Regions from separate parts of the Streptomyces sp. x-19 genome, predicted to be linked through region 1. Evidence: riboswitches for the same ligand, from Rfam matches in the RefSeq annotation. Region 1 holds a riboswitch; the other holds the start of a gene.
The links. A riboswitch is a leader RNA that binds a small molecule or an ion and turns the genes downstream of it on or off. The one in region 1 is predicted to bind glycine.

Region 1 (4,410 bases):
GCGGACCGACCGCGTGCGCGGCGGCGGGCATCACCTACCGACAGCTGGACTACTGGGCGCGGACGGGGCTGGTGGAGCCCAGCATCCGGCCGGCCTACGGGTCCGGGACCCAGCGGCTCTACAGCTTCCGGGACGTCGTCGTCCTGAAGATCGTCAAGCGGCTGCTGGATACCGGGGTGTCGTTGCAGAACATCCGCACCGCCGTCCAGCACCTGCGGGCTCGGGGGCTGGACGACCTGACGCGGATGACGCTGATGAGCGACGGCGCAACGGTCTACGAGTGCACCTCGCCCGACCAGGTCGTGGACCTGCTCCAGGGCGGCCAGGGCGTCTTCGGGATCGCCGTCGGGGTGGTCTGGCGGGACGTGGAGGGCGCGCTGTCACAGCTCCACGGGGAGCGGGTGGACACCGGTGAGACGTTGATCGGGAAGAACCCGCAGGACGAGTTGGCGCGGCGGCGCAACCGGGCCGGCTGACGTCGGACCGGCGGTCCCCGGCCCGGGGTCGGGCCGATTGTCAGTGGTGTGCGGCAGCATCAGTGGTGTGAGACGTGCGCCGACGATCCTGCATCTGGACATGGATGCGTTCTACGCGGCCGCCGAGCAGGCGGCCAAGCCGAGCCTACGGGGCAAGCCCGTGGTCGTCGGCGGGATCGGGCCGCGCGGCGTGGTGGCCACCGCTTCGTACGAGGCGAGGGTCTTCGGGGTGCGATCGGCGATGCCGACGGCGCAGGCGCGTCGGTTGTGCCCCAACGCGGCCTATCTCAGTCCCCGGTTCACGCTGTACCGCCAGGTGAGTGAATCGGTCATGGAGCTGCTGCGGGCGCTGTCGCCGCTCGTGGAGCCGTTGAGCCTGGACGAGGCGTTCGTGGACCTGGAGGCCGGCGGCGTGCCGGCGGAGACCGCGGCGGTGCGGGCCGTGGGGGAGCGGCTGCGGCGGGACATCCTGGAGGTCACCGGACTGACCGGCTCGGTGGGGCTGGCCGGAGCCAAGATGCTCGCCAAGATCGCGTCCGAGGCGGCGAAGCCGGACGGGCTGGTGGTGATCGAGCCGGGCACCGAGCGGGAGCTGCTGGGGCCGATGCCGGTGCGGACGCTGCCCGGGGTGGGGCCGGCGACGGCGGAGACGCTGCGCCGGGCCGGGATCCACACGGTGGCCGAGACCGCGGAGGCCGGTGAGGCGGAGCTGGTGCGGCTGCTCGGCAAGGCGCACGGCAGCGGGCTGTACGCGATGGCGCTGGGCCGGGACGACCGGCCGGTGGTGGCCGAGCGGGACGCGAAGTCGGTGTCTGTGGAGGACACCTTCGAGGTCGACCTGACCGACCGGACGCGGGTGCGGACCGAGGTGCTGCGGCTGGCCGACCGGTGCGTGACGCGGTTGCGGGCCGCTGGGCGGTCCGGGCGCACCGTGGTGATCAAGGTGCGGAACTATGACTTCTCGACGCTGACCCGGTCCGAGACGCTGCGCGGTCCGACGGACGACCCGGCGGTGGTCCGGGAGGCCGCCGTGCGGCTGCTGGAGACGGTCGACACCACGGGTGGCGTGCGGCTGCTGGGCGTGGGGGTGAGCGGGCTGGCCGACTTCACGCAGGAGGACCTGTTCGCCCAGATCGCCACGGAGCGGGAGGCCGAGGAGCAGGCGGCGGGCGCGGGCGCGCGGCCGGATGCGGAGGCGGCGGGGGAGCCGGAGCCCGAGCCTGAGCCGCCGCGGCGCTGGCACCCGGGGTTGGACGTGGTCCACGAGGAGTTCGGCGCCGGCTGGGTGCAGGGCAGTGGCGTGGGGAGGGTGACCGTGCGGTTCGAGACGCCGTGGTCCGCACCGGGGCGGGTGCGGACCTTCGTCGTCGACGATCCGGCGCTGCGGCCGGGGGAGCCGCTGCCGCTGCGGTGCGGACCGGATCAGTCGTCCGCGCCGGCGATCCGCCCGAAGTCGGTGTCGGGGGCCGACGGGGCGGGGTCCGCGTCGGGTGAGGAGATATCCAGGCGGTAGTGGTGGTAGAGCTGGAGTTCCTGCTCGGGGGAGAGGTGGCGGCCGACGCCGAAGTCCGGGGCATCCTTGATCAGCTTGCGGTCGTAAGGGATGTGCAGGCTGTCGCCGACCATCTTGCTCGGTTCCAAGGGGACGAAGGCATCCCGGCTGAACAGGCCGGTGCGGACGGCCGCCCACTCCGGTTCGCCCGTCGCGTCGTCGAGGTAGACCTCGTCGACGGTCCCTATTTTCGCGCCGTTCCGGTCGAACGCTTTGCGGCCGATGAGGCTCCGGGGATCGATATCGGTTTGCACGGTCCCTCCAATTGGTCGCAACTGCCTTGTGACAACTACGAAACGGCACATTTCATGCCTCGGCCACTCGAAGGATCGTTCCAGCAGCGCGCTGGTAGGCTGGCGAATGGCCGTCGACCCCATGCGGGAGAGTCCTTTGTCGTTCGCGACCAGGGCGCCGAAGGAGCAAATCCTCCCCGGAATCTCTCAGGCACACGTACCGCATGGACGAGGTCACTCTGGAAAGCAGGGCGGGCCACGGACAGCATCATGCCGGAACCCCTCCTCACCGACGGTGAAAGCCGGACCGCAGCCCGCGGACCGGTGAAGCTCTCAGGTTGAGATGACAGAGGGGGAGGCCGTCCGGGCACCAGCGCCGTGGTGCCCCTCGTAGGTCGTGCTGACCAGGAGGCCCCCGCAGATGACCACCAACCGCATCTCCCTGACCGAGCTGGAGCGCGGCACTCCGTTCGAGCGCCGGCATGTCGGGCCCGATGACGAGGCGCAGGCCAAGATGCTCGCGCAGGTCGGCTTCGGTTCGCTGGACGAGCTGACCGCCACCGCCGTCCCCGAGGTGATCAAGAGCACCGAGGCGCTCGGTCTGCCGCAGGCCCGCACCGAGGCCGAGGTCCTGGCGGAACTGCGCGCGCTCGCCGACCGCAACCAGGTCCTGTCGTCCATGATCGGACTCGGCTACTACGGCACCTTCACCCCGCCGGTGATCCTGCGCAACGTCATGGAGAACCCGGCCTGGTACACGGCCTACACGCCGTACCAGCCGGAGATCTCGCAGGGCCGCCTGGAAGCCCTGCTGAACTTCCAGACCGTGGTCGCCGACCTGACCGGACTGCCCACCTCCGGTGCATCCCTCCTGGACGAGGGCACCGCCGCCGCCGAGGCGATGGCGCTCTCCCGCCGCGTCGGCAAGGTCAAGCAGGGCGTCTTCCTGGTCGACGCGGACTGTCTGCCGCAGACCGTCGCCGTGATCCAGACCCGCGCCGAACCGACCGGTGTGGAGGTCGTGGTCGCCGACCTCGCCGCAGGCATCCCGGACGAGATCGCCGAGCGCGGCGTCTTCGGCGTGCTCCTCCAGTACCCGGGCGCGTCCGGCGTGGTGCGCGACCACCGGGCGCTCATCGAGCGGGCGCACGAGCTGGGCGCGATCGTCACCGTCGCCGCCGACCTGCTGGCGCTGACGCTGCTCACCCCGCCCGGCGAGCTCGGCGCGGACATCGCGGTGGGCACCAGCCAGCGCTTCGGCGTCCCGATGGGCTTCGGCGGCCCGCACGCCGGCTTCATGGCCGTCCGCGAGCTGTACGCCCGCAGCCTGCCCGGTCGCCTGGTGGGCGTCTCCGTCGACGCCGACGGCAACCGCGCCTACCGCCTGGCGCTGCAGACCCGTGAGCAGCACATCCGCCGGGAGAAGGCCACCAGCAACATCTGCACCGCGCAGGTGCTGCTCGCCGTCATGGCCGGGATGTACGCCGTCTACCACGGCCCCGAGGGGCTGCGGACCATCGCCCGGCGCACCCACCGGTACGCCGCGGTCCTGGCCGCGGGGCTGAAGGCCGGTGGCGTCGAGCTCCTCCACGACGCGTACTTCGACACCCTGACCGCCCGGGTGCCCGGCCGGGCCGCCGAGGTCGTCGCCGCAGCCCGCGAGGCCGGCATCAACCTCCGCCAGGTCGACGCGGACCTCGTCGGCATCGCCTGTGACGAGACCACCGGGCGCGCCCAGCTGGCCGGTGTCTGGGGCGCGTTCGGGGTCCGGGGCGACGTCGAGGCGCTGGACGCGGCCGCCGCCGACGCCCTGCCGCAGTCGCTGCTGCGCGCCGACGACTACCTCGGCCACCCGGTCTTCCACCAGTACCGTTCCGAGACCGCGATGCTGCGCTACCTGCGCACCCTCGCCGACAAGGACTACGCGCTGGACCGCGGCATGATCCCGCTCGGCTCCTGCACGATGAAGCTGAACGCCACCACCGAGATGGAGCCGGTCACCTGGCCCGAGTTCGGTCAGCTGCACCCCTTCGCGCCGGCCGAGCAGGCCGCGGGCTACCGCACGCTCATCAGCGAGTTGGAGGAGCGGCTCGCCGCGGTCACCGGCTACGACAAGGTCTCCCTCCAGCCCAACGCCGGTTCCCAGGGC
Region 2 (4,410 bases), on a different contig from region 1:
GCCAGGCCAACTGCGGTATCCCCGCGTCCGGGACGCACCCCGGCACCGGACCACCGTGCTGCGGGTAATTGTCCGGATAGTTCATCTCACCCACCCATTACTGGCCGCGCTCCCCGGCCCCTGACCCTGGGGGCGGACCCGCGGACCCGCCCGGTGGATCAGACCCTAACCGGGAAAGCGCCGCACGCCGAAGCCGGCGGCGGCCCCGATGTGCGCCGGAGCCGAACCGGACGCGGGCGGTCCACCACCGGCTCAGCCGAAGGCGACCCGCTCCAACGCCCCGGCGGCGGGCCGGTCCAGCAGCACCGCGGAGCCGAACCCCGACGGGAGCCGGGCCGCCTCGGCCCGGGCGACCAGCCGGCGCACCGCCCTGCGGTGCCGGGCGAAGGCGTACCGCGAGACCCGCCGGCCCCGCGCCCGTTGGCCGATCAGCGCCGCCTCGGGCGGCACGTCGAGCAGCACCAGGTGCACCCGTCGGCCGTCGCGCAGCGCCGCCCGGGAGAGCCAGCGCCGCACCCACGCCAACGTCCCGCAGTCGTGCACCACCACGCTCGCGCCGGAGCGCACCGCGCGGCGCAACGCCAGATAGTGCGCCACCCGGACCAGCGGGCGGTACAGGGCGTAGGGCAGGCGGCGCAGCCGGCCGCGCTGCCAGCGCTCCCGGGCGTCCTGGGAGTCCACGCGGTGCACCCGGGCGCCGCGGCCGTCGCGGCACGGCACCACCCGGGCCATCAGGGTGCTCTTGCCACTGCCCGGCAGGCCGGAGACCACGATCAGGTCGCCGGGCGGGAAGCGGAGCGCGGTGCGCGGCGTGCGGTCGGCGCCGCGCAGGTCGGTGATCCGCGGCCCGGCGGTCGGCCGGCCGGCGGGGCGGCGCGTCGCCCGGGGCGCGATCGGCGCCGGTACCGGGGCGGGCTCCGGCGGGGCGGCCCCCGCCGTCGTCGCGTACGCCGCTTCGCTGTGCACCGTGATCGCCCCTCCCCGTCGGATCAGGTCGGATATCAGGACCCGACCTTTCCGCAGAGTGTCAAGAAAAGGTAATGAGCAGCAAGGCGATTGCCAAGCGCAGCACCGGAATTGACGGTCCGGGGACGCCGTCGGGCGACTCGGCGCCGGGGGCCGCGGGCCGCGCGGAGCACGGGTGACCGGCCGCGGAGCGACGGCCGGGACTCCTGCATCCGGCGATCCCGTGCAATGATGTGGCCGCCACGGGCCCACCACTGGTCACTCGTGCACAGCCAGCCAATTGCATACCGGCCGCTTGAATCCGCGCGGGAGAGTCCCCGGCCGCCACGGCGGGGCGCCGAAGGAGCAAGTCCTCCCTTGAATCTCTCAGGCCCCTATACCGCGCGGGCGAGGCAGATCTGAAAAGCGAGTCGCGGCCCGGCTGAAGGGGGCGGCTCCACCCAAGGTGCAAACCGGGTCCGTGCGCGGACTCCCGGTGAACCTCTCAGGTTCCGATGACAGATGGGGAGACCGTCTTGTCACCCATGCCTGGGAGCCCAGAACGATGACTGATGCCCCCCGCCGCACCGCGCTGGATGCCACGCACCGCGCGCTCGGCGCGACCATGACCGACTTCGCCGGCTGGGACATGCCGCTGCGCTACAGCAGCGAACGCGAGGAGCACGTCGCGGTGCGCACCCGCGCCGGCCTCTTCGACCTCTCCCACATGGGCGAGATCACCGTCACCGGTCCCCAGGCCGGTGCACTGCTCGACCACGCGCTGGTCGGCAACATCGGCGCCCTGAAGGTCGGGCGGGCCCGCTACACCATGATCTGCGCCCCCGACGGCGGCATCCTCGACGATTTGATCGTCTACCGCCTCGCCGAGCGGGAGTTCATGGTCGTCGCCAACGCCTCCAACGCCCAGGTGGTGCTGGACGCGCTGGCCGCGCGGCAGGCCGGCTTCGACGCCGCGGTCCGCGACGACCGGGACGCCTACGCACTGATCGCGGTGCAGGGCCCGGAGTCCCCCGGCATCCTCAAGAAGCTCTGTGCCCCCGTCGCCGACCTGGACGGGCTGAAGTACTACGCGGGACTGCCCGGGACGGTCGCCGGCGTCGAGGCGCTGATCGCCCGGACCGGCTACACCGGTGAGGACGGCTTCGAGCTGTTCGTCCGCCCGGCGGACGCGGTCACCGTGTGGGAGGCGCTGACCGAGGCCGGCCGGGACGTCGGCCTGGTCCCGTGCGGCCTGTCCTGCCGCGACACCCTGCGCCTGGAGGCGGGGATGCCGCTGTACGGACACGAGCTGACGACCGCGCTCACCCCGTTCGACGCGGGCCTGGGCCGGGTCGTGAAGTTCGAGAAGGAGGGCGACTTCGTCGGCCGCACGGCGCTGGCGGCGGCCGCCGAGCGCGCCGAGCAGGCCCCGCCGCGCAAGCTGGTCGGCCTGGTCGCCGAGGGGCGCCGGGTGCCGCGCGCCGGCTACCCGGTCGTGGCGGCCGACGGCACGGTGATCGGCGAGGTCACCTCCGGGGCGCCGTCCCCGACGCTGGGCAAGCCGATCGCCATCGCCTACGTCGACGCCGAGCACGCCGCGCCGGGCACGGCGGGCGTCCGGGTGGACATCCGCGGCTCGCACGAACCGTACGAGGTCGTCGCGCTGCCCTTCTACAAGCGGCAGAAGTAGCCGCCGGCGCCGGCCGGTCCGCGGCGCCCGCCGTGGACCTGCGCCGTCGCGTCCGACACACGCATCTCACTGGGCAAGACCCCATTCACCATCACACCCGCGCGTACAGGAGAATCGAGCCATGGACAACCCCCAGCAGCTGCGCTACAGCAAGGAGCACGAGTGGCTGTCGGACGCCGAGGGCGGCGTCTCGACGGTCGGCATCACCGAGCACGCGGCCAACGCCCTCGGCGACGTCGTCTTCGTGCAGCTCCCCGAGGTCGGGGCCACCGTCACCGCCGGCGAGTCCTGCGGTGAGCTGGAGTCGACCAAGTCGGTCAGCGACCTCTACTCGCCCGTGAACGGTGAGATCACCGAGGTCAACGACGACGTCGTCGCGGACCCCTCGCTGGTGAACTCCGCCCCGTTCGAGGGCGGTTGGCTGTTCAAGGTGAAGATCACCGGCGAGCCGGAGGACCTGCTCACGGCCGACGCGTACACCGCCTTCACCGCCGGCTGACTCCCCCAGCTCACGCTGGGAGCGCCCGCGGCCCCGCCACCGCACCGGCGGGGCCACGGCGCCCCGCCCGCCCCCTCTCTCCAGGAAGTCCCATGTCGCTTCTGAACAGCTCCCTCCATGAGCTCGACCCCGACGTCGCCGCCGCCGTCGACGCCGAGCTGCACCGTCAGCAGTCCACCCTCGAAATGATCGCGTCGGAGAACTTCGCTCCGGTCGCCGTCATGGAGGCCCAGGGCTCGGTCCTGACCAACAAGTACGCCGAGGGCTACCCCGGCCGCCGCTACTACGGCGGCTGCGAGCACGTCGACGTCGTCGAGCAGATCGCCATCGACCGGATCAAGGCGCTCTTCGGCGCCGAGGCGGCCAACGTCCAGCCGCACTCCGGTGCGCAGGCCAACGCCGCCGCGATGTTCGCGCTGATCAAGCCGGGCGACACCATCCTGGGTCTGAACCTCGCCCACGGCGGGCACCTGACCCACGGCATGAAGATCAACTTCTCCGGCAAGCTGTACAACGTGGTGCCCTACCACGTCGACGAGAAGACCAACCTGGTCGACATGGAGGAGGTCGAGCGCCTCGCCAAGGAGCACCGGCCCAAGCTGATCGTCGCCGGCTGGTCCGCCTACCCGCGCCAGCTCGACTTCGCCGCCTTCCGCCGGATCGCGGACGAGGTCGGCGCGTACCTCATGGTCGACATGGCGCACTTCGCCGGCCTGGTGGCCGCCGGGCTGCACCCCTCCCCGGTGCCGCACGCCCACGTGGTGACCACCACCACGCACAAGACGCTGGGCGGCCCCCGCGGCGGCGTGATCCTCTCCACCGCCGAGCTGGCCAAGAAGATCAACTCCGCGGTCTTCCCCGGTCAGCAGGGCGGCCCGCTGGAGCACGTGATCGCGGCCAAGGCGGTGTCCTTCAAGGTCGCCGCGTCGGAGGAGTTCAAGGAGCGCCAGCAGCGCACCCTTGAGGGCGCCCGGATCCTGGCCGAGCGCCTGGTCCAGGACGACGTCAAGGAGCACGGCGTCTCGGTGCTCTCCGGCGGCACCGACGTCCACCTCGTCCTGGTCGACCTGCGCGACTCGGCGCTCGACGGCCAGCAGGCCGAGGACCGCCTCCACGAGGTCGGCATCACCGTCAACCGCAACGCCATCCCGAACGACCCGCGGCCCCCGATGGTCACCTCCGGCCTGCGGATCGGCACCCCGGCCCTGGCCACCCGCGGCTTCCAGGCCGAGGACTTCCGCGAGGTCGCCGACATCATCGCCGAGGCGCTCAAGCC

Region 2: it holds a riboswitch for glycine, as region 1 does, so the genes downstream of both, gcvT (glycine cleavage system aminomethyltransferase GcvT) here and gcvP (aminomethyl-transferring glycine dehydrogenase) in region 1, are expected to answer to the same signal.

What each region holds. Positions count from the first base shown of each region.
Region 1 covers NZ_JAJPWK010000017.1:165,976-170,385, reverse strand. The annotation lists gene ACLJT4_RS30330 (MerR family transcriptional regulator) at 1-476, shown strand, start outside; gene ACLJT4_RS30325 (DNA polymerase IV) at 544-1,989, shown strand; gene ACLJT4_RS30320 (PRC-barrel domain-containing protein) at 1,899-2,294, opposite strand; glycine riboswitch at 2,397-2,494, shown strand; gene gcvP (aminomethyl-transferring glycine dehydrogenase) at 2,683-4,410, shown strand, end outside.
Region 2 covers NZ_JAJPWK010000006.1:279,189-283,598, forward strand. The annotation lists gene ACLJT4_RS18330 (enhanced serine sensitivity protein SseB) at 1-85, opposite strand, end outside; gene ACLJT4_RS18335 (AAA family ATPase) at 253-966, opposite strand; glycine riboswitch at 1,263-1,358, shown strand; gene gcvT (glycine cleavage system aminomethyltransferase GcvT) at 1,511-2,635, shown strand; gene gcvH (glycine cleavage system protein GcvH) at 2,757-3,134, shown strand; gene glyA (serine hydroxymethyltransferase) at 3,227-4,410, shown strand, end outside.